DNA from 3 places in the Zobellella sp. An-6 genome. Region 3 is predicted to be linked to each of the others. Evidence: predicted binding sites of a transcription regulator. Region 3 holds the regulator's gene; each other region holds the start of a gene.
The links. The regulator MetJ, encoded in region 3, represses methionine synthesis genes. The targets are predictions, from matches to a motif close to AGANNTCTAGANNTCT.

Region 1: the regulator MetJ is predicted to act here: its motif matches at 6,147-6,162, upstream of metA (homoserine O-succinyltransferase MetA).
Region 2: the regulator MetJ is predicted to act here: its motif matches at 1,249-1,264, upstream of ACT7DK_RS15180 (DUF1852 domain-containing protein).

What each region holds. Positions count from the first base shown of each region.
Region 1 is NZ_CP199259.1:3,765,980-3,775,653, reverse strand. It holds rRNA gene ACT7DK_RS17670 (23S ribosomal RNA) at 1-409, shown strand, start outside; rRNA gene rrf (5S ribosomal RNA) at 490-604, shown strand; gene ACT7DK_RS17660 (nucleobase:cation symporter-2 family protein) at 1,169-2,602, shown strand; gene ACT7DK_RS17655 (8-oxoguanine deaminase) at 2,727-4,070, shown strand; gene ACT7DK_RS17650 (phosphatase PAP2 family protein) at 4,171-4,875, shown strand; gene ACT7DK_RS17645 (CinA family nicotinamide mononucleotide deamidase-related protein) at 4,872-6,056, opposite strand; gene metA (homoserine O-succinyltransferase MetA) at 6,199-7,152, shown strand; gene ACT7DK_RS17635 (cation:proton antiporter) at 7,483-8,772, opposite strand; gene metH (methionine synthase) at 9,017-9,674, shown strand, end outside.
Region 2 is NZ_CP199259.1:3,247,411-3,257,084, forward strand. It holds gene ACT7DK_RS15175 (LysR family transcriptional regulator) at 1-790, shown strand, start outside; gene ACT7DK_RS15180 (DUF1852 domain-containing protein) at 1,346-2,329, shown strand; gene ACT7DK_RS15185 (methionine synthase) at 2,356-3,384, shown strand; gene hcaE (3-phenylpropionate/cinnamic acid dioxygenase subunit alpha) at 4,082-5,446, shown strand; gene hcaF (3-phenylpropionate/cinnamic acid dioxygenase subunit beta) at 5,446-5,973, shown strand; gene hcaC (3-phenylpropionate/cinnamic acid dioxygenase ferredoxin subunit) at 5,973-6,296, shown strand; gene hcaB (3-phenylpropionate-dihydrodiol/cinnamic acid-dihydrodiol dehydrogenase) at 6,302-7,111, shown strand; gene hcaD (3-phenylpropionate/cinnamic acid dioxygenase ferredoxin--NAD(+) reductase subunit) at 7,129-8,349, shown strand; gene hcaR (DNA-binding transcriptional regulator HcaR) at 8,477-9,367, shown strand; gene ACT7DK_RS15220 (hypothetical protein) at 9,623-9,674, opposite strand, start outside.
Region 3 is NZ_CP199259.1:3,952,465-3,962,138, reverse strand. It holds gene hslR (ribosome-associated heat shock protein Hsp15) at 1-120, opposite strand, end outside; gene nudE (ADP compounds hydrolase NudE) at 283-840, shown strand; gene cysQ (3'(2'),5'-bisphosphate nucleotidase CysQ) at 843-1,664, shown strand; gene metJ (met regulon transcriptional regulator MetJ) at 1,678-2,007, opposite strand; gene metB (cystathionine gamma-synthase) at 2,188-3,348, shown strand; gene metL (bifunctional aspartate kinase/homoserine dehydrogenase II) at 3,355-5,784, shown strand; gene ACT7DK_RS18565 (aldehyde dehydrogenase) at 5,970-7,454, opposite strand; gene ACT7DK_RS18560 (LysR family transcriptional regulator) at 7,622-8,566, opposite strand; gene ACT7DK_RS18555 (MFS transporter) at 8,784-9,674, opposite strand, start outside.

The sequences.
Region 1 (9,674 bases), 190 kb from region 3:
CACCTCGATGTCGGCTCATCACATCCTGGGGCTGAAGTCGGTCCCAAGGGTATGGCTGTTCGCCATTTAAAGTGGTACGCGAGCTGGGTTCAGAACGTCGTGAGACAGTTCGGTCCCTATCTGCCGTGGGCGTTGGATGATTGAGGGGGGTTGCTCCTAGTACGAGAGGACCGGAGTGAACGAACCGCTGGTGTTCGGGTTGTCATGCCAATGGCACTGCCCGGTAGCTAAGTTCGGAATCGATAACCGCTGAAAGCATCTAAGCGGGAAGCGAGCCCCGAGATGAGTCATCCCTAGAGCTTCGAGCTCTCTAAAGGGCCGTCCGAGACTAGGACGTAGATAGGCAGGGTGTGGAAGCGTAGCGATACGTGCAGCTAACCTGTACTAATGACCCGTGCGGCTTAACCATACAACACCCAAGAAGTGTGAGACCTTGCAGGTCGAGAACGAATTCATCAAAAGACAGCTTTTCCGGATTACCAGTTTATGCCTGGCGGCGATAGCGTTGTGGTCCCACCTGACCCCATGCCGAACTCAGAAGTGAAACGCACCCGCGCCGATGATAGTGTGGCAGCTGCCATGTGAAAGTAGGTCACTGCCAGGCACCCAAATTAGAAAACCCCGATACGCAAGTGTCGGGGTTTTTTGCGCTTGCGGCCGGACTGCACCACCTGCCGCGCACGCCCTCCGCATCGGTGAAGGGCCTTATCGTATCTGAAATGGTTCGTAAGGCCGAGTTGCCGCATCTTCCCCCTCAGCACCGAGCCGGTGCTATCCCTGAAAACCCTTCCGCTATTCCGTGCTTTACCCTTTGCAGTTGAACGGCCAGGTTGGTCCTGTGTTCTGCCGACCTCGTGGACTCTTGCTCACCTTCTTTTTTGTATACAATAATTTAATGATTTTTATGGGATTATTATTACGGTTTACGCTGAAATGGTGTTGCTCTGTGCGTGTATGTAGATCACATGATTTTTATTTTTGTGTACAAAAATATCACATGGATATAACAATTGTGTTTTTTTTGCGGTATTATCACTTCGGCTCCTCACTTAGCCCAGGCTTTGAAGTGGAGCATGGAGGATAAGCGTCAACCGTCTTACCGGGTTGGCCAATAATCAACAGCGGTCTTCTAGACTGCACTCGGCAACGATTAACAAAGGGATCTGTTATGACCCAGGAAACCAGAACAGAACAAAGCCGGAACCAGGATCTGCTTTATTCATTACATGATAGGCCTGCTTTCTGGCCTTCGACCTTCGCCGCCTTGCAACATGTGCTGGCTAGCCTGGTCGGGGTTATTACTCCAACCTTGATCGTGGGTGGCGTGCTCGGCTTGGGGGAGCATGTTCCCTACTTGATCAGTATGGCGCTGATGGTGTCAGGGGTCGGAACCTTTATCCAGTGTCGTCGCATCGGCCCTATCGGCGCGGGCATGCTGTGTCTGCAGGGAACCAGTTTTGCGTTTCTGACCGCAGTGTTGTCGGCCGGCATGATAGTCAAGAGTCGTGGCGGTACGCCTGAGGACATTCTGGCGACCATCTTCGGGGTCAGCTTCTGCGCCGCCTTTGTCGAGATCTTCCTGAGCCGTTTCATCCACAAACTGCAGCGCATTATTACGCCGGTGGTGACCGGTACCATCATCATTCTGATCGGTATTCCGCTGATCAAGGTGGCGATGACCGACATCGGTGGCGGTTTCGGTGCTGAAAACTTCGGCGCACTGGACAACCTGCTGCTGGCCGGCATCGTCTTGGTCAGCGTGATCTTGCTGAACCGTTCCAAAAACCCGATGATTCGTCTGGCCGCGGTGGTGATTGGCCTGACCTTGGGCATGTTGACGGCGTTTTTCATGGGACGACTGGATTTTTCCCACCTGAGCAGCCTGCCGCTGGTGTCCATTCCCGTGCCCTTCAAGTTCGGTTTCCAGTTTGATCTGGCCGCCTTTATCCCCTTGGCCATCCTGTTCTGTGTCAGCGCCATGGAGACCACCGGTGACCTGACCGCCAACTCCACCATTTCGAAAGAGCCGGTGAAGGGGCCCGTCTATCTGAACCGTATCCGTGGCGGTGTACTGGCCGACGGTTTCAACTCCATGATTGCGGCCATCTTCAACAGCATGCCCTCCACCACCTTCAGTCAGAATAATGGTGTTATCGCCCTGACCGGCGTCGCCAGCCGCTTCGTGGGCATCTATATCGCAGCCATTCTGTTCATCATGGGGCTGTTCCCCATTATCGGCGGTGTGCTGCAGCAGATGCCCAAACCGGTGCTGGGCGGTGCCACCCTGATCATGTTCGGCACCGTCGCGGTCGCCGGGATCCGGGTGCTGTCTCATGCACACCTGGATCGTCGCAACATGATGATCGTAGCCATCTCGGTCGGCTTGGGTATCGGTGTGTCCACCGTGCCGGATGTACTGCAGGAACTGCCGAAAACAGTCGCCAACATTCTGAGTTCACCGGTTGCCATGGGGGCCATCTCTGCCATTCTCCTCAGCCTGGTACTACCGGAACAAAAGGTTGAAGAAGAGGAACTCTCCGATGCCGTTGTCGCGGAAGAGGGTGCCGAGGTGACTAAAAAAAAATTAGGTGAAGTCAGTTAAGACTCACCGCAGTATTGTCGCCTGATTTGGCGCAATCCCCTGGCGTACCTTCCCGGATTGTACGTCAGGGGTTTCCACATCCGGGGGATGCCAACTTTCATTTGTCAATGGAGTCGAAAGTCTGATGCAAAACCCCAACACAATCTGGATCAAAAATCCCCTTGCTACCTTAGAACCGGCCTATGCCGGCGGGCTTGTTATCGGTGGTAACCAGATTATTGAGCTGGTGCCTGAAGGGCAGTCACCCTCAAGGCCGGTAGATGAGGTGTTCGATGCCGCTCACCATGTGCTGCTGCCTGGCTTGATCAACGCCCACCACCATTTCTACCAGACCCTGACCCGAGCCCATCCGGTGGCGCTCAATAAGGAACTGTTCTCCTGGCTTGTGTCACTCTACCCGGTCTGGGCCCGGCTGCAGCCGGAGATGGTGGAGGTGTCCACTCAGATCGCCCTGGCCGAACTGCTGCTCTCGGGTTGTACCACCGCCAGCGATCATCATTATCTTTTCCCCCAGGGGCTGGAAGAGGCTATCGATCTGCAACTGGAGCAGGCCGGACGGCTGGGGGTACGGGTCCACCTGACCCGGGGCTCCATGAGTCTGGGCAAGGAGCAGGGCGGTCTGCCGCCCCAGTCGACGGTGCAATCGGAGGAGCAGATCCTGGCCGACAGCGAGCGGCTGGTCCGGCGCTATCACGACCCGGCCGAGGGTGCCATGAGCCGGGTGGCCCTGGCCCCCTGTTCGCCCTTTTCGGTCAGTACCGAGCTGATGAAGGCCTCTGCCGCTCTGGCGGAGCGGCACGATGTGCAGTTGCATACCCACCTGGCGGAAACCCATGACGAGACCGAGTTCTGTCTGAAGATGTTCGGCATGCGGCCGGTGGATTACCTGGAGTCGGTGGGTTGGCTCAGCGAGCGGGTCTGGCTGGCACACGGTATCCACTTCAACGAAGAGGAGATTGGCCGTCTGGGCCGGGCAGGAGTGGGGATCGCCCACTGCCCTTCCTCCAATATGCTGCTCGCTTCGGGCATCTGTCATACGCTGGAACTGGAGGAGGCGGGCTGCCCCGTCGGTATTGGCGTGGACGGCTCCGCCTCCAACGACGGCTCCAACATGATCATGGAGGTTCGGCAGGCCCTGCTGCTGCAACGGCTGCGTTACGGTGCCAGGCGCATTACCCACCAGAAGGTGTTGGACTGGGCGACCCGCGGTTCGGCGGCTTGTTTGGGACGGAGCGATATCGGCGAGATCGCCGTCGGCAAGCAGGCGGATCTGGCCCTGTTCACCCTGGACGATATCCAGTTCGCCGGTGCGGGTGACCCCCTGGCGGCCCTGGTGCTCTGCGGTGCCCATCGGGCGGACAGGGTCATGGTCGCGGGCCGTTGGCGGGTGATTGATGGCGCCGTCCGCAGCCTCGATATCGAGGCGCTCAAGGCGCGGCAACGGGAACTCTCGGCGCAATTGCGTTAGACCCGAGGGGCGCCGTCGGCGCCCCATTTCTGTGATCCGACCTGCAATTCTCTTCCTCATCTGGTATAAACGGCCCCATTTAATGGAGGGCGATATCACCATGCGATGGGATTTCAAAGGCTGGGCGGTGCTGCATGCCCTGGCGCTGTTGCTGTTTTTTTCCTGGTTTCTCGGCTACTGGCAGGGGATCGACGAGGGGGTGTTCTGGCTGTTCAACGGCTGGCTGGTGACGGTGCCCGGCTGGGCGGAATTCGTGGCCTTCGTCAACCAGCGCTGGATCGACGGCGCCGTCGCCCTGCTGATGGCCTTTTTCGTGTTCCGCCATGCCTGGACGGTGTCCGGCCGGGAACGGGCCAGGATCTGCTGCCTGCTGTTGCTCATGGCCGGCTGTTTTTCCATCCAGGCGGCGGCGGGCAAGGCCTTGCCGATAGAGAGGCACAGCCCGACTCTGGTGTACCAGCAGGCGGAGCGGGTCAGCCAACTGGTGCCTCATATCAGGGCCAAGGACGCCTCCGGGGATTCCTTTCCCAGCGATCACGGCATCGGCTTCGCCACCTTCCTGCTGTTCGCCGTCTACCAGTTCCCCCGCCGCTATCTCTATGTGGTGGCGCCCCTGGTGCTGGCCCTGGCCATGCCGAGAGTGATGTCGGGGGCCCACTGGCTGACCGACTTCCTCTGCGGCTCCGTACCCCTGGCCCTGATCACCGCTGCCTGGCTGTTCCATACCCCCCTGGCCCGCAGGGTGATCGATCTGGCCACCGGCCTGGTCGAGGGACTGCTGCGGCGCCTGCGCCTGATCGGTTAGGGCGCGGAAGCCAGGACAAGCCGCTCGCTGCAGGGCAGGATATCGTAGTCGATCATCACCTCCTGGCCCTGCAGGTGGCGGCGCAGCATGTCGAGCGCCACAAAGGCCAGCAGGCGGCGGCGGGAGAGGGGATCGCGAAAATGCAGTTTCAGGGTCTGCACCTGGCAAGCCTGCTCGGTGAGCAGGGCCACCGGCACGCCCTCGGGCCCTTCCGCGCCCACGGCCAACGCCAGGGGACGGGCACTGCGCTGCAGCCAGAGACCCAGATCCTCGGCGTTGTCGGGCAGGCCGCTCAGGTAGTGACCCTCGAACTCGGCGGTGATGGTGCTGATGGTATCCGTCAGCCGGCCACCGCTGGCCTCTTCGAACAGGGTTAGCTCCTGCTTGTGCAGCAGGGGGCCCAGGCTGGTGGCGAAGTTCAATTCGTCCCGGGCCACCAGGTGGGCACCCACTTCTGCCAGTAGCTGGGCTTCCGCCGCGGCGATGGCGGCCAGGTCATCCCGCTCGATGATCAGCTTGAGCTCTATGGTCGGCAGGTTGGCCCGGTAGCCCAGGGTGATGCCGGACGGCCAGGGCTTGTTGTCGAGGCGGTCGCTCAGGCCCGACTCGGACAGGCCGAACAGGAAGAAGCGGCGCACCTGGTTGCTGCCCCGGCCACCGAACTGGCGTTGCATACGGGGCAGGATTTCCTCTTCCACCATCTTCTTCAGCTCCGAAGGCACCCCCGGGGTAAAGATGAAGGTGGCCCTGTTGAGCTTGACGGCGAAGCCGCAGGCGGTGCCGATGGGATTGTCCACCAGCTCGGCGCCCCGGGGCAGCATGGCCTGCTTGATATTGCTTTTGGGCATGGCTCTGTTGCGACTGGCGTACTTCTGCGTCATCACCGCCAACCAGTGCTCGTTCAACTCCAGGGGAACGCCGGCGGCGGCGGCCATGGCCTCGGCGCTGATGTCGTCCGAGGTCGGCCCCAGGCCGCCGTTGACGATCACCAGATCGGCCTGATGGCTGCGCTGCTCGAACAGCGCCACCAGATCGGCCTTGTCATCCCCCAGGGTGAAGCGCCGCCTCACCTGCCAGCCCTGCTCCAGCAGGCGCTGGGACAGCCAGGCCGCGTTGGTATCCACTATCAGCCCGGTCAGTACTTCGTCGCCGGTACTCACCAGCTCAATCACAGGTTCCATATCGTTGTCCTCGAGATGCCTTGGCGGGATTCTAACGCAACTTCCGTTTCCGGCCCACGGTAGGGATGACAAGCACCGTTGCTTTGTTGTAGATTTCTAGATGTCTAGACTTTCTTACCGATACTGTGCATGGAGTGAGCAAATGCCCATCAGAATTCCGGATCGCCTGCCTGCGGCCAACGTCCTGACTCAGGAAAATATCTTCGTGATGACGGAAACCCGTGCGGTCAACCAGGATATCCGCCCGATGCGGGTGTTGTTGCTCAACCTGATGCCGAAGAAGATCGAAACCGAAAACCAGCTGTTGCGCATGCTGTCCAACTCGCCGCTGCAGATAGGGGTGGACCTGCTGCGCATCGATGACAGGCCCTCCAAGAACACGCCCCAGTCCCACCTGGAGCACTTCTACTACGACTTCGAGCAGGTGAAGGACGAGTTCTACGATGGCCTGATCATCACCGGTGCCCCCCTGGGACTGACCGATTTCTGTGACGTGGTGTACTGGGACAAGATCGAACAGATAGTGGAGTGGTCCAAAAGCCACGTCACTTCCACCCTCTTCCTGTGCTGGGCGGCCCAGGCCGGCCTAAAGATCCTCTACGGCCTGGACAAGCGTACCCGGCTGGAGAAGCTGTCCGGAGTCTACGAGCACCAGAACCTGGCCCAGTTCGAGCCCCTGGTGCGGGGGTTCGATGATGCCTTCCTGGCGCCCCACTCCCGCTATGCGGACTTTCCCCTGGATCTTATCCGGGAAAAAACCAATCTCAGGATACTGGCCGGCTCCGAGCCGGTGGGGGTTTACCTGGCGGTGAGTCCGGACCGGCGGCAGGTGTTCGTCACCGGCCATCCGGAGTACGACGCAGACACCCTGCATCAGGAGTACATGCGGGATCTGAGCGCCGGCATCGAGCCGAAGATGCCGGAGAATTACTACCCCGGCAACAATCCGGACAACGCACCTCGGGCCACCTGGCGCAGCCACGGCCACCTGTTGTTTTCCAACTGGCTCAACTACCACGTCTACCAGCTGACGCCCTACGACCTGAGCACCCTGAGCGCGGCCGGCGATACCCTGACCAAAGACTGGGAAGAGTAGCAAAGAAAGGGGGCGATAGGCCCCTTTCAGCTTGATGACAACGTCGTTGTCATGACCGCATAAGTCGACCAAAGGGCCAACTCCGCCGACATGCCGTAAAGACAGGGCACTCGCAATTTCGACCTGCTGTGAACATTCACTGGATGTTCGGTCAGGCCGAAATTGCTCGTCACGGTGAGCAAGCTCGCCCCCTGGAGGCTCCGCCGCGGCGGAGGGGCGGCGTAGCCGTTCCCTTTGTCCGCCTGTTTGGGCATGGGTGTTGCCTGTTGATATAAGCCTGAAGGTTTGTCAGCAGTCAGAAGGAGGTGATTCGCCCCCTTGTCGTTCCCCTTATTCGATGGGAAAACCGGCCCTTTCCGCCGCCTTGGCCTTGTTGATCATGGGGGTGATGCTCATGCCCTGGACGATAATCGAGAAGATGACGATGGCGTAGGTCATCATCAGGATCAGATCCCGCAGCTCCACCTGGCCGCCACTGCCCAGCTTGACCCCGGCGGGGATCGACAGCGCCATCGCCAGGGACAGTCCGCCCCGCAAGCCGCCCCAGGTCAGGATCCGCACCGAATACTTGTTGTAGGCACGGAAGCGGCGAAAGCCCAGGTAGGGCAGGGCCACGCTGGCGAAGCGGCCGGCCAGGGTCAAGGGAATGGACAGCAGCACCAGGATCCAGGCCTGCCAGTGGAACTCCACCAGCAGCATGGCCAGGCCGATCAGCAGGAATAGCAGGGCGTTGAGGAATTCGTCCAGCAAGTGCCAGAAGTGATCCAGGTGTTTCTGGCTCTGCTCGGAAAAACCGGTATGGCGGGTCCAGTTGCCGATCATGATGCCGGCCACCACCATGGCCAGCGCGCCGGATACCCCCAGCACATTGGCCAGGGCGAAGCCGGCGGTGGGTACGCACAGGGTCATCAGCAGCTCCATGGAGCCGTCGTCGGTGGCACTGATCATGATGTGGGACATCAGTCCCAGCAGGGCGCCGAACAGGATGCCGCCGATGGCCTCGTGGGTGAACAGGGCCATCACAGAGCCGAAGCTGGCCTCGTTGCCGCTGAAGGCCACGGCGAAGATGGTCAGGAAAATAACCAGGCCGATGCCGTCGTTGAACAGCGACTCCCCCTCTATCTGGATGGCGATCTGCTCCGGCGCCCCCAGCTTCTTGACGATGGCCAAGACGGCGATGGGGTCGGTGGGGGAGATCAGGGCGCCGAACAGCAGGCAGTAGATAAAGGGCAGGGGAATGGTCGCCACATAAGCCAGCAACCAGAGGCCCACGGCTACTACCAGGGTGGAGATCAGCACGCCCACTATTACCAGGATGGAGATTTCCCACTTCTGGCTCTTCAGCGCCGGCAGGTTGATGCCCAGGCCGCCGGCGAACAGCAGAAAGCCGAGGATGCCCTGCAGCAGGAACTCGCCGAAGTCCACCGTCTTGATCACCTCCACCGCGTGTTGCTGCAGCTCGGGCCAGGTGGTCTTGCCCAGGATCAGCATCAGGAAGGAGATGCCGAGGGCACCCGAGGTGATGGCGATGGTAGTCTGGATTTTCATGATGTACTGATTGACGAAAGCGATGGTGATCGCCATCGCCGCCAAAAAACACAGGGTGTAATAGACGCTCATAGAGGCACTTCCGATCGTTATTTTTGGGGTTGCAAGCTGGGTTGGCCGGTCTTCGCCGGCTGGCCTATAGTGTGCCCTAATCGGCGTTCCGGCCCTAGTGAAAACTGCGGTTAAATGACCCCTTACGACCTTCCATTTGGCCTGCAGTTATCCACCGGCCTTGTAGATGGCTGGATTTCTAATGGGCGGTTTTGTGATAGCATGGGGGCCGCTTACAGGAATCAGGTTGTTACAGGAGTCAGCAGTGTCCAGATCCCCGGTTTTTTCCCAGCTCGAACAGGCCCTGGCCGAACGGATCCTCATCATCGACGGGGGCATGGGCACCATGATCCAGTCCTACCGGCTGGACGAGGCCGCCTACCGGGGGGAACGCTTCGCCGACTGGCCTTCTGATCTCAAGGGCAACAACGACCTGCTGGTGCTGACCCAGCCCGAGATCATCGCCCGGATCCACAGCGACTACTTCGCCGCCGGTGCCGACATCATCGAAACCAACACCTTCAACGCCACCACCATCGCCATGGCCGACTACCAGATGGAAAGCCTGGCGGCGGAGATCAACCTGGAAGCGGCCCGGCTGGCGCGCAGGGTGGCGGACGAGTGGACGGCGAAAGAACCACACAAGCCGCGCTTCGTGGCCGGGGTGCTGGGCCCGACCAACAGAACCGCCTCCATCTCCCCGGACGTGAACGACGCGGGCAAGCGCAACGTTACCTTCGACCAGTTGGTGGAGGCCTACACCGAGGCGGCCCAGGCGCTGCTCGACGGCGGCGCCGATCTGCTGATGATCGAGACCATCTTCGACACCCTCAACGCCAAGGCGGCGGTGTTCGCCATCGAAGGCCTGTTCGACCAGCTAGGCAGGCGGCTGCCGGTGATGATCTCCGGCACCATCACCGACG
Region 2 (9,674 bases), 710 kb from region 3:
ATTGAGTCACAGCATCAAAAAATTAGAAGGCCAGATCAAAACACCCGTTTGGCAAAAAGAAGGTAGAAACTTGCGCCTTACCGATGCGGGTGAACGAATCTTGACTCTTGCCAATCGGGTATTACCGCAATTTAAACACACTGAACATCTATTGCGTCAGATAGCGACTGGCGAAATGGGTTCACTGCGCATCGGCATGGAATGCCACCCTTGCTATCAATGGCTGTTAAAAGTGATTGAACCTTATCTTGAAAAGTGGCCAAACGTTGACATTGACGTGAAGCAGGAATTTCAGTTCGGTGGTCTGGGCGCCCTGCACAGCTACGAGATAGATATCCTCGTCACGCCTGATCCCTTGTATACACCAAAGGTGACCTTTATACCGGTATTTGACTATGAACATAGACTCGTCGTTTCGGCAGCTCACCACCTTGCCATGCAAGACTCGATCATGCCTGAACAGCTGAGTGAAGAAGTGTTATTTAGCTACCCGGTAGAGCCTGAGCGACTGGATATTTACAGTCAGTTTTTAAATCCCGCAAAATGCACGGTCAAAAAACACAAGACTATCGAAACGACGGAAATCATGTTGCAAATGGTGGCAGCAGGCAGAGGCGTCTGTGCATTGCCTGGCTGGTTAGTGGATGAATTCGCCAAAACAATGGCTATTAAAAGCCTCCGGTTCGGTAAACATGGGATTAGAAAACAGATCTTTTTGGGAATACGAAAAGGCGAAGAACAGGTTAACTACCTGAGTGATTTCATTGCTCAGGCTCAGCAGGTCAGATGATCACGCTGCTTTTTCATTCAAACTCCCTCCTCTCTTAAATCATACAGCCGCCGCCCCCGTCAGGTGTTGCAACATCAGTAACGGGCGGCCGTGTCCTGCTCGTTACACACCTAAATAGCTGTTCCGAATAGTAGATCACTGTCGACAACGACCGGGTTCCGCTAAGCAGACCCTCCGCGCCAGGGATGGCGCGGCGGAGCCCCCAGGGATGGGTTCACGGCGTGTCTGCGTGCGGGGCCCGGTCGATGTAGCACTATTAGGATCAGTTATTTAGCTGACCCAAGGTTTACAGACATCGCCGACATTGCTCGACGCAGCTGCGCCCGTGAACCCGGCATACCGCTTGCTCTGGTGGGCGTAGGTTTATCAGAAATCATGAAAAATTTGCATCTATTCATGAGATAAAATCACTTTTGATCATGTAATGCCCCCTGTATAACATAGCCATGCTCAGCTCTAGACATCTGGACTTCCAGACAAAAGACAATCATCAAGCCCAGAAAGAGCAATAAACAGATTCAGATTTTAGTGCGGGAAATGGGGTGCCAGGACATTATGAATAACGAATTTAAATTTACCATCAACAGCGTTGCTTTCGATGAAAACTATCAGCCCTCTGACAGTACGCGTATTACCACCAACTTTGCTAACCTGGCCAGAGGAGAGAGCCGCCAGGAAAACTTGCGTAACGCCTTAACGATGATTAACAATCAATTTAACTCCTTGGCTAACTGGGATAATCCGAAAGCGGATCGCTATTCAGTTGAACTTGAAATCATTTCCGTTGACATGGATATTGATCACGAAGGTAATGGCCAAAGTTTCCCTACTATCGAAATATTGAAGACGAATATCGTCGATCACAAAACCAAGAAACGCATTGAGGGCATTGTAGGTAATAATTTTTCCTCGTACGTGCGGGATTATGACTTCAGCGTGCTGCTGTTGGAGCATAACAAGGATAAGCCCGGCTTCAGCATTCCGGAAAACTTTGGCGATCTGCACGGCAAACTTTTTAAATGTTTTGTGAATTCGGATGCCTACAAGCAGAACTTCACTAAACTGCCTGTGATATGCCTCAGTGTTTCCGATAACAAGACCTATCATCAAACTGAGAACCATCACCCCATATTGGGTGTTGAGTACCTGCCCAATGAATCATCCTTGACTGAGCAGTACTTCAAGAAGATGGGGTTGAAGGTTCGCTATTTTATGCCACCCAATAGCGTTGCACCTCTGGCCTTTTACTTCTTTGGTGATTTGCTTAATGATTACAGCAATCTTGAGCTTATCAGCACCATCAGCACGATGGAAACTTTTCAAAAAATTTACCGACCCGAGATTTACAACGCCAACTCGGCAGCAGGAAAATGCTACAAACCGGATTTGAAGAACCGGGATCACTCATTAACTCAAATTGTTTATGATCGAGAAGAGCGCAGCCAGTTAGCGATTAAGCAGGGAAAACTTGCTGAGGAGAATTTCATCAAGCCATACCAGTCTATCCTTGAACAATGGTCTGCCAATTACGCTTTATAATTAACGAGAATATAACGGTATTTATCATGAAAAAATTATTACCCACTTCAACTGCGGGCAGTTTACCCAAACCTTCCTGGCTTGCACAACCTGAGACACTTTGGTCACCCTGGAAATTGCAAGAAGAGGAGTTGATTGAGGGTAAACACGATGCTTTGCGTGTGTCGTTGCAAGAGCAGCAACAAGCAGGCATTGATATTGTCAGTGATGGCGAGCAAACGCGCCAACATTTTGTGACTACGTTTATTGAGCACCTTAGCGGTGTTGATTTTGAGAAACGTAAGACTGTTAAAATTCGTGATCGCTATGATGCGAGTGTACCGACGGTCGTTGGTGCAGTCAGCCGCCAGAAGCCGGTTTTTGTTGAAGATGCCAAGTTTTTACGTCAGCAAACCAGGCAACCTATCAAATGGGCCCTGCCGGGTCCCATGACCATGATAGACACGCTTTATGATGATCATTATAAAAGTCGCGAAAAGCTGGCCTGGGAATTCGCCAAAATACTCAATCAGGAAGCCAAGGAATTAGAGGCGGCTGGCGTTGACATCATCCAGTTTGATGAGCCTGCATTTAATGTGTTTTTTGATGAGGTAAATGACTGGGGGATTGCTGCTCTAGAAAGAGCAATTGAAGGCCTTAAATGTGAAACCGCCGTACATATTTGCTATGGCTATGGCATCAAAGCCAATACGGACTGGAAAAAGACGCTGGGTTCCGAGTGGAGACAATATGAAGAAGTCTTCCCCAAACTGCAAAAGTCCAATATCGACATTATCTCATTAGAATGTCACAACTCCCGCGTCCCAATCGAGCTGCTTGAACTCATTCGAGGAAAAAAGGTGATGGTCGGGGCCATTGATGTTGCAACCAACACCATCGAGACGCCAGAGGAAGTCGCCAATACCCTACGAAAAGCACTTGAGTTCGTAGATGCCGACAAGCTTTACCCTTGTACCAACTGTGGCATGGCCCCCTTGTCTCGTCGAGTAGCAAGAGCCAAGCTCAATGCCTTAAGTGCGGGTGCAGAAATCCTCCGAAGAGAACTCTCGGCCTAGAGCATCGATCAGTTTAAAAAACGACCAGCTAGCTCTTTATTGTCTGTTACAACGAAGAAAAGAGTCAACAGGGCCACCTCCGCCGACACGCCGCAAGTAAATAACTGATCCTAATAGTGCTCGACCGGGTCCCGCACGCAGACACGCCGTAAACCCGTCCCTGGGGGCTCCGCCGCGCCATCCCTGGCGCTGAGGGTCTGCTTAGCGAAACCCAGTCGCTGCCGGTAGTGATCTACCATTCGGAACAGGTATTTACATCCCTGTAGGCTCGCACCTGCCATCCCTGACAGGTGACGGTCGGCGGAGGCAATCCCTGTCGCCTCTTTCCAGCCCCGGCGCCGTGTCCGCAGGCAGTTGCGGTGCGATAGGGAGGACAAAGGGGATTTCTCCGCCGCGGACTCCCTTCCACCTCGCCATTTCATGCCAGGCTCTCCGCCCTGCTCTCCGCCCAGGCGAAGATCCACAACCTATTGAACCGAATGTCCCTCTGTAACGAGGACACAAAAGCAATCCCCGTAGCCCTCGTCAGTAGCCGGAGCGCTCCTGACGCCCACCTTGTCTCACTCGGTGATTAAGACATAAAACTTATTAATCAAAAGAAAATAAATATTTCACTAACCGATTACAAAAAACCAATATCTGCACAAATTATCGACTTCCAGTTCCTTGCTGTGTCGGCGACCAAAGGAGAATTCCCATGAATGGAAAATTTGATGCAGACAAAATCGACGCCCTGGTGGATGCCAGGAACGGCCGTATCACCCCGCTGATCTTCACCGATCCCGAGCTCTACGAACTGGAGCTGGAGCGGGTGTTCGGTCGCTGCTGGCTGTTCCTCTGTCACGAGAGCCAGATCCCCAAGGCCGGCGACTTCTTCAATACCTACATGGGCGAAGATCCCGTTATCGTCACCCGGCAGAAAGACGGCAGCATCAAGGCCTTGCTCAACCAGTGCCGGCACCGCTCCATGCGGGTCTGCCATGCGGACTCCGGCAATACCCGCGCCTTTACCTGCCCCTACCACGGCTGGTCCTACGGGGTGGATGGCGCCCTGAAAGACATTCCGCTGGAAGACAGGGTCTATCCCCAGGGCGCCTGCAAGGAACAATGGGGCCTGCTGGAGGTGAACCGCGTCGCCAGTTACAAGGGACTCATTTTCGGCTGCTGGAGCGACGAAACCCCTTCCCTCGAGGAATACATGGGCGACATCGCCTGGTATCTGGACGGCGTACTGGATCGCCGGGAAGGCGGCACCGAGATCATCGGCGGCGTCCACAAATGGGAAATCGAGTGCAACTGGAAGTTCGCCGCCGAGCAGTTCGCCTCCGACCAATACCACGCCCTGTTCTCCCACGCCTCCGCCATCCAGGTGCTGGGCGCCCAGCCGGATGATGAAGGCAGCAAGAAACTGGGCGCGGCCCAGACCGCCCGCCCGGTGTGGGAAACGGCGAAAGACGCCATCCAGTATGGCCAGCGGGGCCATGGTTCCGGTTTCTTCTTCACCGAAAAACCGGATGCCAACGTCTGGGTGGACGGAGAAGTGGCCCAGTACTTCCGCGATACCTACGAAGAAGCGAAAGCGCGCCTCGGTGAAGTGCGCGCCCTGCGCCTGGCCGGCCACAACACCATGTTTCCGACCCTGTCCTGGCTCAACGGCACCGCCACCCTGCGCATCTGGCACCCGCGGGGACCGAACAAGACCGAGGTGTGGGCCTTCTGCATCTGCGACAAGGACGCCCCCCAGGCGGTGAAGGAAGCCTTCGAACGCTCGGCCACCCGCGCCTTCGGCCCGGCCGGATTCCTGGAGCAGGACGACTCCGAGAATTGGGTGGAAATACAGAAGGTACTGCGCGGCTACAAGGCCCGCCAGAGCAAGCTTGTCGTCGAAATGGGCCTGGGCCAGGAGAAGCGGCGCAAGGATGGCATTCCCGGCATCACCAACTACATCTTCTCCGAAACCGCCGCCCGCGCCATGTACCGCCGCTGGGCGGATCTGCTGATGCATGAACAATGGGCAGACGTCGAAAAGGCAACCGAGAAATTTGAAAAGGAGCTGGTGTGATGAGTCGGTTAATCCCCGTAAACCTCGAGCTTTACCACGAAGTCTCGCAATTCATGTACTTCGAGGCGCAACTGCTCGATGACTGGCGCTTTCGCGACTGGCTGGACCTGCTGGACGAGGACATCACCTATACCCTGCGTACCACCGTCAATGCCCAGACCCGCGACCGCCGGCGCAGCGTGCAACCGCCGTCCACCTGGGTGTTCAACGACGACAAGCACCTGCTGGAGCGCCGTGTCGCCCGGCTGGAAACCGGCATGGCCTGGGCCGAGGAACCGCCCTCGCGCACCCGCCACCTGATCACCAATATCCGGGTGGAACCGACGGATGCCGCCGGCGAGTACAGCGTTGACACCAATTACCTGCTGTACCGTTCGCAAAAGGAAAAAGACATCACCATCTATGTCGGCAAACGGGCGGACCGGGTGCGCAAGGCCGATACTGAGCTGGGCTGGAAGATCTGCCGGCGTGACATCACCCTGGATCAGGCCACCTATACCTCCCACAACCTGAGCGTGTTTTTCTGATGAACAAGATATTTGTGTGCAACATCGACGAGCTGGCAGAAGGCGAGGCCCTGAAGGTGGACTGCGGCATCAATGGGATCGATGCCCTGGCCGTGTTCAACTCCCAAGGCAACTTCTTCGCCATGAATGACCGCTGCAGCCATGGCAACGCCTCCATGTCCGAAGGCTATCTGGAAGACGACGGCACCGTGGAGTGCCCGCTGCATGCCGCCCGCTTCTGCCTGAAGTCCGGCAAGGCGATGTGCATGCCGGCCACGGATCCGATCCAGACCTTCCCGGTGGTGATCGAAGACGATGCCCTCTACATCGAAATGGCGGGGTAAGCACCATGAGCTGGCTGGAAGGAGAAGTCATTCTCATCACCGGCGGCGGCTCCGGGCTGGGACGGGCGCTGATCGACCGTTTTATCCAGGAGGGCGCGCGCGTCGGGGTGCTGGAGCGGGCCGAGGACAGGGTGCGGGCGCTGCGCGAGCGCCATGGCGAGCGGATAGTGGCGGTGGTCGGTGATGTCACCAGCTACAACGACAACCTGCGCGCCGTGGAAGCCACTGTGGCCCGCTTCGGCAAACTGGACTGTTTTGTCGGCAACGCGGGCATCTGGGATCACGGCGCCGACATCCTGAGCCTGTCCGGTGACGAACTCGAGCAGGCCTTCGACGAGATAGTGTCGGTCAATACCAAGGGCTATCTGCTCGGGGCCAAGGCCGCGGTGGATGAGCTGGTCAAAACCGAAGGCGCCATGATCTTTACCCTGTCGAATTCGTCCTTCTACCCGGCGGGGGGCGGCCCCATCTATACCCTGAGCAAACATGCCGGTGTGGGGCTGGTCCGGGAGCTGGCCTACGAGCTGGCCCCCAAGGTCAGGGTCAACGCCGTGGCCCCCTCGGGCATGAGAACCAACATTCCCGGCGCCGCCGCCCTGGGCCAGGATCAGCTCGGCCTGCTCGATGCCCGGGATCCGGAAAAGATCGCCGGCGGCATGCCCCTGAAATTCCTGCCCGAGCCCGAGGACATGACCGGCGCCTATGTGCTGCTGGCCTCGCGACAGAATAACCGCCCCTTGACGGGGGTGTTTATCAATGCGGACTGCGGCCTGGGGATCCGGGGCCTGCGCCAGCCCAACGCCGGGCTGCTTTAAATAAAGGGAGTAAGAAGATGAGTCTGTCACGCATCGTCATCATCGGCGCCGGCCAGGCGGGTGCCAATGCCATACTGGAGCTGCGCACCCAGGGTTATGAAGGGAGCATCACCCTGATCGGGGACGAGCCCCACTTGCCCTACGAGCGCCCGCCCCTGTCCAAGGAGGTCATACTGGCCCCGGACAGCGCCCGGGTCGAGATACTGTCGGCAGAAAAGCTGGCCGCGCTGCAGGTGAACCTGATCACCGGCAACGGCGCCACTCGTATCGATCCCGAGGCGCGCCTGATCGAGCTGGAAAACGGCGACACCCTCGACTACGACAAGCTGCTGATCGCCACCGGCGGCGCGCCGCGCCGCCTGCCCATGCTGGACCGCCTGGAACAGGGGGTGTACACCCTGCGCAACCTGGAAGATGCCAGGAAGCTGATCACCGTGTTCGCCCCGGAAAAAAGAATAGTCCTGGTCGGCGGCGGCGTGATCGGGCTCGAGCTGGCCTCCAGCGCCCTCGCCAAGGGCTGTCGGGTAACGGTGCTCGAGCAGGAGTCCATGGTGATGAAGCGCTGCGCGCCCGCCCTGCTGGGTGAGTATCTGGTCGGGCGGCACCGGGCCCAGGGGATCGATGTCCGCCTGTCCGCCCGCATTACCCGGGCCGAGCTACAGGGTGAGGAGATCCACCTTGCCCTGGACGACGGCCAGACCCTGGTGGCGGACGCCGTCGTGTACGGCATCGGCATCCTCCCCAATGTGCAGCCGGCAACCACCGCCGGGCTGGAGGTCGAAGGCGCCATCCTGGTCGATGAACACTGCCAAAGCTCGCACCCGGACATCTATGCCGCGGGCGACGTCGCCGCCCAACGCCGCCAGGGCCTGGACCGCCCTCTGCGTATCGAGAGCTGGGAAAACGCCAACAACCAGGCGGCCATCTTCGCTCGCCATGTACTGGGGCTGGCGCCGCCGGCCGTCAGGGCGCCCTGGTTCTGGACCGATCAGCTTGGCATCAACATCCAGTTTGTCGGCGACATGGCCGCGGCCCGGTGGCATCTGCGCGGTGACCTGCAGCCAGGTACCGACTCGGCCTTCGCTCTCATCGGCGTGACCGAGGGCATCGTAGTGGCCGGCATCACCGTCAACCAGCCCCGGGAAATGAGAAACCTGAGGAGGATGGTGGACAACCGGCTGTGTTTCCAAGCGGAGCAGCACCTGGATCTTGCCCGGGATCTGCGCAAAACCGCCTGAGCCATTGGCATCCCCCCCTGTGGCCTTGCCGCAGGGGCTTGCCCGTCAACAGGCGAGACGGCATCATGGCCCTCCGATGTTCGGCAACAGTACATTTTCCCGAACGCACTGCCAGAAGGAGCCCTCCATGGAGCTGCGTCACCTGAGATATTTTGTTACCGTGGCCGAGGAGCTGAGCTTCAGCAAGGCAGCCAGCCGGCTCTATACGTCCCAGCCCTCCCTGAGCCAGCAGATCAAGGATCTCGAGACCGAGCTCGGCGTAAAACTTTTCAACAGGACCAAACGCAAGGTGGAGCTGACGGAAGAAGGCGAGGTCTTCCTCCGGGAAACCAGGCTGACCCTCGCCCAGGCGGAAAAGGCGGTAAGCATCACCCGCCAGGTTGCCCAGGCCAAGGCTTTCCGCCTCGCCATCGGCTTCGTTCCCGTCGCCGAGATGAACGTCTTTCCCCATATACTGCCGGCTTTTCGCATTCTCTACCCCGATCTGAGCGTGGAGCTGAAAAGCCTGAACAACCAGCAGCAGATAGAGCGGCTACGCAACGGCGAACTGGACATCACCTTCACCCGCGACGATGTGCAGGATGAGGAAATCGACAGCTTCCTGATCTTGAAGGAACCCCTGAAGTTCCTGGTTCCCAAAAACCATCCCCTGGCCGCTTACAAAGTAGTTCCGGTCAGAATGCTCGATCACCAGGACTTCATCATCGTCAATCCGTCGGAATCCCTGCCCCTGTACAACCTGATCCTGGCGTTTGCTGAACAAAATCACATCCACCTCAATATCGTGCAGCAGGCCGACAACATCCTGCTGAATATCAACCTGGTCAATATCGGCATGGGCTGCAGCATACTCCCCACCTACATCACCCCGATCGGGCAGGAAAACGTCGTGCTCAGGCCGCTGGAGCCCGAACTGCCGTTGATCGGCCTCTATGCCAACTACCGCAAAGACAACGCCTCCCCCATCCTCGCCACCTTTATCGAGCATCTGAAGAAACTGCCTTTCAAAGAGGAGTAATGCCCAGATCGGCACTATTAAAAAATAAAATTTCTATAAACCTTTAGTGCCGGAAAATTATTACCGCGCATACGTAACATTAGGTTTATGAGTGCATTGTTAAATACCTGTTCCGAATGGTAGATCACTACCGGCAGCGACTGGGTTTCGCTAAGCAGACCCTCCGCGCCAGGGATGGCGCGGCGGAGCCCCCAGGGACGGGTTTACGGCGTGTCTGCGTGCGGGACCCGGTCGATGTAGCACTATTAGGATCAGTTATTTAAACATATACAGTCTGCCATCATCACCATCAACAAACTGGGTGAGG
Region 3 (9,674 bases):
CTGGCCGTTGTAGTGCACCTTGCCGCCATCGATCATCTCACGGGCCAGGCTGCGGGTCTTGTAGAAGCGGGCGGCCCACAACCACTTGTCCAGCCGGACGGACAGTTTTTCTCCGTTCATTGCACTCGCTCACATGAAAACCGAAGCCGGATTATACCAGATGCCCCGACCGCCGGAGTAGAAAGGGGCGGCAAAAGCATGGTTACCGCAACTTGTGGGCAGACGTTTATCCCCAGTTGCGATAACCTCTGAATAGTGGGTGAACATAACGACGGAACAGGCATGGCGGACGACAAACAGAAACCAGAGATACTGCATACGGAACTGGTGGCGGAGAGCCGCCTGTTCAAGGTGGAATCGGTCCATCTGAAGTTCAGCAACGGCGTGGAGCGGGTCTATGAGCGCATGCGCGGCAGCGGTCGCGGCGCCGTCATGCTGGTGCCGCTGCTGGATGATGAGACCCTGTTGTTGATCCGCGAGTATTCCGCCGGCACCCACAGCTATGAGCTGGGTTTTCCCAAGGGGTTGATCGATCCGGGGGAAGACGCCATGGAGGCGGGCAACCGCGAACTGATGGAGGAGATCGGCTACGGGGCGCGGCAACTGAGCCACCTCAAGCAGGTGACCCTGGCGCCCGGTTATTTTGGCAGTCGCATGGATATCTTATTGGCACGGGATTTGTATCCCGAACAGCGCGAGGGGGATGAGCCGGAGCCGCTGGAAGTGGTGCCCTGGCCGCTGGCCCGGCTGGGCGAACTGATGGCCCGGCCCGACTTCAGCGAGGCACGCAGCATCTGCGGCCTGTTCCTGCTGCAGGACTGGCTCAATAAAGAGGAGTAACCATGGATATCACTGCCTTGTTGCCAGGCGTCAAGGCGGCGGCCCGTGAGGCGGGCCGCCGCATACTGACGCTGTACGACAGCGGCCATTACCAGGCTGAGCACAAAGAGGACGACAGCCCGGTCACCAGCGCCGATCTGGCGGCGCATGCCTACCTCGACCAGGCCCTGCGCCGGCTGGCCGACATTCCGGTATTGTCGGAGGAAGGGGGCGATATTCCGCTGGCCGAGCGCCGCGACTGGTCGCGTTACTGGCTGGTGGATCCGCTTGACGGCACCCAGGAATTCATCGCCGGCAGCGGCGACTTTTCCACCATGATCGCGCTGGTCGAACAGGGCCGGCCGGTGCTGGGGGTGGTCTATGCCCCGGTGCAGGATCTGATGTACTACGCGGTGCACCAACATGGTGCCTTCAAGGAGGCGGATGGCAACACGGTGCGCATCCGCGCCCGCCATCACGACCGGCAGGCGCCGCTCACCGGCCTGTGCATCGCCATCAGCCGCCGGCAGGACGTGGAATGGGTGCGTTCCCGGCTGAGCACCAGCCTCGACTACCGGCTGGTGCCCCTGGGCTCGAGCTCGCTCAAGTCCTGCCTGGTGGCGGAAGGGGCGGCCGATCTCTACATCCGCATCGGCCCCACCGGCGAGTGGGATACGGGCGCGACCCAGTGCATAGTGGAAGAGGCGGGGGGAAGGATCCTGGATCTGAACCTGGACCGGCTCAGCTATAACCTGCGCGACAGCCTGATCAACCCCAACTTCATCACCCTGGGGGACGAGGGGCTGCCCTGGAGGCAGATACTGGTGGCGGGCGGCAGGGGGTGATGCCGCTGCCTGCTCATTCGTCGTCGACGGCGTAATCTTCGATTTCGATACCCAGCTCGGCCATGATTTCCCGGGCCCGGGCGGGGATCTGGTCGGGCACGTCCTTGCGCAGGTCATCGTCCTGGGGCAGGGGCTGGCCGGTATAGGCGTGCAGGAAGGCTTCGCACAGCAGCTCGCTGTTGGTGGCGTGGCGCAGGTTGTTGACCTGGCGACGGGTGCGCTCGTCGGTGAGGATCTTCAGCACCTTGAGCGGGATGGAAACGGTGATCTTCTTGACCTGTTCATTTTTCTTGCCGTGCTCGGCGTAAGGGCTGATATAGTCGCCGTTCCATTCAGTCTTCATCATTCACCCGTAAAAGAGGTTAAAAATCCGAACGGATTGTAACCCCTACATTTTTTATTGGCAATCCAACCACAAAGCCTTATGGACGTCCGGAAGGCTTGACGGCTTTTTCCGGCTGGGTTACTGTGCGCGTCTTGGAAATTCCGGATCATCAGGCTGCCAGCGTGCAAAGGAGAGGACATGCCCGACTACCAGACCCAGACTTACGCCGTTCGTACCGGCATCGACACCGATACCCAGCATGGTGCCGTGGTACCGCCGGTCTACCTCACCAGCACTTATTCGTTTGCCGATTATAACCAGCCGCGCCAGTTCGACTACACCCGTTCCGGCAACCCGACCCGGCAGACCCTGATCGAGGCCCTGACCAAGCTGGAAGGCGGCGCGGGGGCGGCGGTCACCTCCACCGGCATGGGCGCCATCAACCTGATCATCACCTCCCAGCTGCAGGCCGGCGACCTGCTGCTGGCACCCCACGACTGCTACGGCGGCAGCCACCGGCTGTTCAACGCCCTGGCGCGGAAGGGCAACTTCCGGGTGGAATACGTGGATCAGAACGATTCCGCCGCCCTGGCCGAGGCCCTGGCCAAAAAGCCGAAGATACTGTGGATTGAAACCCCGTCCAACCCGCTGCTGCGGGTGGTGGACATCGCCGCCCTCTGTGCCGCGGCGAAAGACATCGGCGCCCTCTCGGTGGTGGACAACACCTTCCTGTCGCCGGCGCTGCAGCAGCCGCTGACGCTGGGCGCGGATCTGGTGGTGCACTCCACCACCAAGTACATCAACGGCCATTCCGATGTGCTGGGCGGGGCCGTGGTGGCCGCCGATGGCCAACTGGCCGAGGAGCTGCGCTGGTGGGCCAACTGCCTGGGGCTGACCGGCTCCCCCTTCGACAGCTACCTGACCCTGCGCGGCCTGCGCACCCTGGGCGTGCGCATGCGCCAGCACTGCGAGAACGCCGCGGCCCTGGTGGCCTACCTGCAGGGCCGGCCCGAGGTGAAGGCGGTGTATCACCCCAGCCTGCCCGGCAACCCCGGCCACGAGGTCGCCGCCCGCCAGCAGTCCGGCTTCGGCGCCATGCTCAGCTTCGAGCTGGACGTGGACGAGGCGGGCATGAAGGCCTTCCTGCAGCAGCTGCAGCTGTTCTCCCTGGCCGAGTCTCTGGGCGGGGTGGAGAGTCTGATCGCCCACCCGGCGACCATGACCCACGCGGCCATGACCGAGGAAGCCCGCGCCGCCGCCGGCATCAGCAACCAGCTGCTGCGGGTGTCGGTGGGGATCGAGGACGTGCGCGACCTCATTCACGATTTAGACAATGCATTCAAGGCGTTAACCAAGTAAATGACCATGCTCCAGAATGACACCGGCGGCCAGCGGCGCCCGGTCCACAAGTTTGGCGGCAGCAGCCTGGCCGACGCCGCCTGTTTTCACCGGGTGGCCGGCATCATCCACAACCTGGCCCAGCCCGACGCCCTCATCGTGGTGTCGGCGCCGGGCAAGACCACCAACCGACTGATCGAGCTGCTCAGCCTGTTCACCAGCGGTGACAGCGCGGCGCCCGAGGCGCTGGAAGGCCTGCACGGCTTTCAGCGCAACCTGATCGAGACCACCCTGGACGAGGCCGGCGCGGCGCCCCTGCTGGCGGCCCTGGACGACGACATCCAGACCATCGCCGCCGTGCTGGAAAGCCAACGCCTGGGGGATGACCAGCGCAGCCTGATCCAGTCGTTCGGCGAGGTCTGGTCCTCCCGCCTGCTGGCCCGGCTGCTCGCCGGCCAGGGCCTGCCGGCGGCCAGCCTGGATGCCCGCCGTTTCCTGCTGGTGTCCGGCTCGCCGGTGCAGGTGGACGAAGCCGAATCCCGCCGCCGACTGGGCGCCATCCTGGCCGAGCACCAGGACCGGATCCTGGTGGTGACCGGCTTCATCGCCGCCGACGCCGAGGGGCGTACCCGGCTGCTGGGGCGCAACGGCTCCGACTTCAGCGCCACCCTGCTGGCGTCCCTGGCCGACAGCAGCCACGCCACCATCTGGAGCGACGTGCCTGGGGTGTTCAGCGCCGATCCGCGGCGGGTGAAGGAGGCGCGACTGCTGACCCGGCTGTCTCTGCCGGAAGCCGCCGAGCTGGCCCGGCTGGGTTCGCCGGTGCTGCACAGCCGCACCCTGGGCCCGGTGGCCGCCAGCCGCCAGCAGCTGATGCTGCGCTGCAGCTACCACCCGGACGACGGCCATACCCGCATACTGCGTCAGCCGCAGCGGGCCCAGGGCGCGCGCATCGTCACCGCGGTGGACGATGCCGTGCTGCTGGAGATGACCATTCCCGCCCGCTACCAGGAAACGGTGGACGCCCTCACCGACTGGCTGACCCGGCGGGAACTGGCGCCCCTGGCCTGCAAGCGCCGGCCCGAGCGCCAGCTGTGGCAGATTGCCTATACCCGGGAGCAGGCCGAGCAGGCCTTCTCCCTGCTCAGGGATCACCAGCCCGCCGGCGGCTTCGAGGGGCTGCAGCTGCGGGAAGGTTTCTCCCTGGTGGCCCTGGTGGGCAAGGGAGTCACCGCCCAGGCCGAGCAGTGCCTGCATTTCTACCACGCCCTCAACGAGCAGCCGCTGGAGTTCATCCAGCCCGCCGGCAACGGCCTGAGCCTGGTGGGGGTGGTGCGCAGGGTGGTGCTGGATCCGCTGCTGCTGCGCCTGCACCAGAGCCTGTTCAGCCGGCCCAGGCGGGTCGGCCTGGTGTTGTTCGGCCGGGGCAACATCGGCCAGGCCTGGCTCAGGCTGTACCGGGAGCAGAAGGCGCGGCTGGAGCAGGAGCTGAACGTGCAGCTCAGCCTCTACGGTGCCTTCGACTCCCGCGGCGGCATGCTGGCCAGCCAGGGGCTGGAAGTGGAGCAGGTGCTGCACGACTTCCAGCCCAGATCCATCGTCTGGCCCGACTGGCTGGAAGATCTGGAGGAGCACGGCTTCGACAGCCTGGTGGCCCTGGACTTCACCGCCTCCGAGGCGCTGGTGCAGCATTATCCGGCGCTGGTACAGCGCCATGTGCACCTGATCGCCGCCAACAAGCACGGCGGAGCGGCGGAGCAGGCGTTCTACCTGCGGCTCAAGCAGGGCCTGGCCGAGCACAGGGTGCAGTTTCTCAGCAACGCCACCGTCGGCGCCGGCCTGCCGGTGCAGACCGCCATCCACCAGCTGCGCCACTCGGGCGAGCAGATCCGCGCCATCAGCGGTCTTTTCTCCGGCACCCTGAGCTGGTTGTTCCAGCACTTCGACGGCAGCCAGCCCTTTTCCGAGCTGGTGCTGCAGGCCTGGCAGCAGGGCCTGACCGAGCCGGATCCCCGGGAGGATCTGAACGGCCAGGACGTGAAGCGCAAGCTGGTGATACTGGCGCGGGAGGCTGGCTTCGATCTGGATCCGGCCAGGGTCAGGGTCAGCAACCTGGTGCCCGAGTCCTTGGCGACGCTGGACAAGGACAGCGTGATCGACCGGCTGGACGAACTGGACCAGCCCCTGGCCGAGGCCCTGGCCCAGGCCCGGGAAGAGGGCGGGGTGCTGCGCCACGTGGCCCGCTTCGATGCCCAGAGCGGCGAGGCCAGCGTGGGGTTGGAAGTGGTATCCGGTGAGCACGCCTTCGCCCACCTGCGGCCCGGCGACAATGTGTTCGCCATCGAGACCCAGCACTACCGCCAGAATCCCCTGGTGATCCAGGGCCCCGGCGCCGGCCGGGAAGTGACTGCCGCCGCCATGCAGGCGGATCTGTGGCTGCTGCTGGCCACCCTGTAAACCAAGGAGGCTCCCGCAAGGGAGCCTCTTCAACTTGATGAAGACCTTCCTCCGCATTTTTAATTGTGGTCATCTCCGCGAAAGCGGAGATCCATGGAAGATTGCACCGGACTCCCCCCTTTGCGGGGGTGACTACAGAGTAATACGAAGGTTGACCAGCAACTTGCCGAGCAGGAACGCCGCGCTTAGCGCAGCTTTATCCAGGTGGTCTTGAGCTGGGTGAACTTGTCCAGGGCGTGCAGGGAGAGATCCCGGCCGAAGCCCGACTGCTTGTAGCCGCCGAAGGGGGTGCTGAAGTCCAGGGCGTCCATGGTGTTCACCGAGACGGTGCCGGCCCGCAGCCGGCGCGCCACCCGGTGGGCCCGGTTCAGATCGTTGGTCCACACCGAGGCCGCCAGGCCGTAGATGGAGTCGTTGGCCAGGGCGATGGCCTCTTCCTCGCTGTCGAAGCCGAACAGGGCCGCCACCGGGCCGAACACCTCGTCCCGGGCCAGCGCCGCCTCCGGATCCACCTTGTCGAACACGGTGGGCGGCACATAGGCGGTCTCCGCTGCGCCTTCGCCGCCGGTCAGCAGCTCGGCGCCGTCCTCCCGGGCCTGGCGGATGCATTGGCGTACCCGGCCGGCATGGGCCAGATCGATCAGTGCCCCTACCCGGGTGTCCGGATCCAGGGGGGCCCCCACCTTGAGGGCGCGGGCCCGGGCTAGGAACTGCTCCACGAACTGGGCCTTGATGCGGTTGTCCACCAGGATGCGGGAGTTGGCGGAGCAGACTTCGCCCTGGTTGAAGAAAATGCCCTGGGCGGCGTGGGCCACCGCCTCGTCCAGATCGCAGTCGGCAAAGATGATATTGGGACTCTTGCCGCCGGTCTCAGGCCAGACCGGCTTCATGTTGGACTCGGCGGAGTAGCCCATAAACAGCTTGCCCACCCGGGTCGAGCCGGTAAAGGCGAGGCAGTCAACGTCGTTGTGTAAGCCCAGGGCCTTGCCCACCACCTGGCCCAGGCCGGTGACCACGTTGAGCACGCCGTCGGGCAGGCCTGCTTCCCGCGCCAGCCCGGCCAGGCGCAGGGCGGTGAGCGGCGACTGCTCGGCGGGCTTGAGCACTACCGAGTTGCCGCAGATCAGCGCCGGGGCCAGCTTCCAGGCGGCGATGTCGAGGGGAAAGTTCCAGGGCACCACGGCGGCCACCACCCCTATGGGTTCGCGGGTGATGGTGGCGACGCTGTGGCCGTCGGTGGGGGCGACCTCGCCGTAGAGCTTGTCCACCGCCTCGGCGTACCACTCGAAGCAGGCGGCCGAGCCGGGAATGTCGATGTTGAGCGCATCCTGTATCGGCTTGCCCACGTTCAGGCACTCCAGCAGGGCCAGCTCTTCCGCATGTTCCCGGATCAGGGCGGCCAGCTTCAGCAGCACCGCCTTGCGCTCCCGGGGCGCGGCCCGGGACCAGGCTCCGGCGTCGAAGCTGCGCCGGGCGGCGGCCACGGCCCGGTCGACGTCCGCCTCGTCACAGGCCGCCACCTGCCCCAGCAGCCTGCCGGTGGCCGGATTGACCATGGCATAGCTTGCCCCGCTGGCGGCGTCGGCAAAGCCGCCGTCGATAAAGGCCCGGGTTTCCAGGGTGAGTTGTTCGCACTTGTGCTGCCAGTAGGCTTTGTCTCGTACAGTCATCCTTCTCTCCATTCACCCCTGCTCGGGGTTTCCTCGTCCTGTCAGTATCGATCCCAGGGCGGAATCCGCTCCAGTCAGCGGCTGCCTTGTCTTGCCAGCCTATGAAGCGAGCCTGTATCTGTAAAATATTTTAATTTTTTGTTTTGGATTTGATTTACCTATGCTGATCATTTCAGGCTGCGATAGAAGCGGCTGTCGGTGAAGACGGTGCTCGACAGCTGCTGGGCCTGTTTGCCCAACTGCTCGATAAAGGCCTCCGCCGCCGGTGTCAGCCGGAACTGGGCCAGCCGGGCCACCCCCATGCGCAGGGGGCGCAGGTTGTCGGTCAGCGGCACGTGGGCGAGGCGCTTGCCGTCGAGCGCCAGGTTGTTGACCAGGGGCACGTTGAACAGGGAGTAACCGAAGCCGTTGGCCACCAGGCCACGTACCATGTCCATCGACCTGGCCTGGTAGGCGAAGTCGGGCTCCAGCCCCTGGCTGAGGAACAGGGAGAAGAAATACTCCCGGCTCATGGGCCAGTCGAGCAGCACCATGGGGTGCCCGGCCAGCTCCGCCAGCGCCAGCTCGCCGCGCTCCGCCAGGGGATGATCCTGGCTCATCACCGCGTAGGGCGGGAATTCCATCAGCGGCTCGAACTCGATGTCCGCGGGGATCTGCAGGTCGTAGGTCAGGGCCAGTTCGTAGCGGCCGTCGTGCAGGCCCTGGATGATGTCCTTCTGGTGCTTTTCATCGCACTGCACATTCACCGCCGGGTACATGTCGTTGAAACGGCGGACCAGACCGGGCACCAGTATGGGGGTGAAGGTGGGAAAACCGACGATGCGCAGGGAGCCGGCCACATCCTGCCCCAGGGTGCTGGCGTAGTGGGCCAGGCCGTCGGCCTGGCCCAGCAACTGCTTGGCCTTGACGATAAACTGCCGGCCCGAGGGAGTGAGCGACAGCCCCTGGGCATGGTGGCGCACGAACAGCTGCAGCCCGGTGACGCTCTCCAGGTGCAGGATGGCGGAGGAAATGGAGGGCTGCGAGACGTGCAGCTCCTCCGCCGCCCGGGTGACGCTGCTGTGTTCGCCGGCCACCACGAAGTAGCGCAGTTGCTTGAGGGTAAAACGCATAGGCTTGCTTCCTGCAAAGGGAAACGGCTCGGCAAGCGCCCTTCCCGAACCATTATTTAGACTGTGCTAAAAATATATCTGGATTTGAAAAAATAATGCAATGGAATTGATGACTTTCCACCTTCGATGAGACGGAAATAGAAAAAAGCGGGAGTATACCCCCGCTGAAACACAACAGAGTGGACAAGTGAGAGAGTAAGCCTTTTTATGTTTATTTTTACGATTTTTGTATCTGTTCTTCGGATTGCGGTATTGTTGCTTCCAGCCTAGAAGGTTTGGCTGCCCGTGTGGCGTAAATGGCATACAGGGATGAAATTAGGGTCAGAGCGACTGCGGCAGTGACGAAATAGCCTAGGGTTGGGTAGCCCCCCAGATCGAAAGCATAGCCTGCTAGTGTCGGTGCCACGGCGGTGCCGGCCATCACGGCTGAGCCAGCAGCAGCGGCGATGCGGCCCTTGGTATCGGCCACGCTGGCCAGCGCCATCATGCAGCTATAGGTGAAGAAATGGGCAGTTGACCAGAGCACGACGATGATGGTGTAAGCCGGATAGCTCTCGGTCTGCGTCACCGAGTATGTGATCACACCGGTGGTGACTATGCCCAGTACCAGTAGGGTGCCTCGGCTCAGGTATTTACCGGCCCACAGCAGAATTATGGGACCTAGCAGGGAGGTGGCGCCGTGAATTCCGAACAGAAAGCCGAGAGACTCAGGAGCCATACCGATGCGTGTGGTACCGATATGTTCGGCGAATACCCATACCATGGTGTCACGCACAAAGTAGAAGCAGACCATGGCGAGAATGGCTAGGGAGACCGGCTTGAACAGCACAGAGCAGCGGTTGCCCTCGGCTTCTTGCTGCATATGCTGCTCAGGATGCTGGGGCAGCATCAGGATCAGGGGGATCAGCAGAGCATGCACCACCACTAGTACACCCATGGCGCCAGCCAGCGACCAGTAACTGATGGCGGACGGTACCAGACTGAGCAGAAGCACCATCAGAATAGTACCGAGCAACACTATTTTATTAATGCTGTCATCTGGATCCCTGTAGCCGGCCACTACGGCGTTGCCGCAGGACAGGGCAATGCCACTGCCTATACCGGCGAA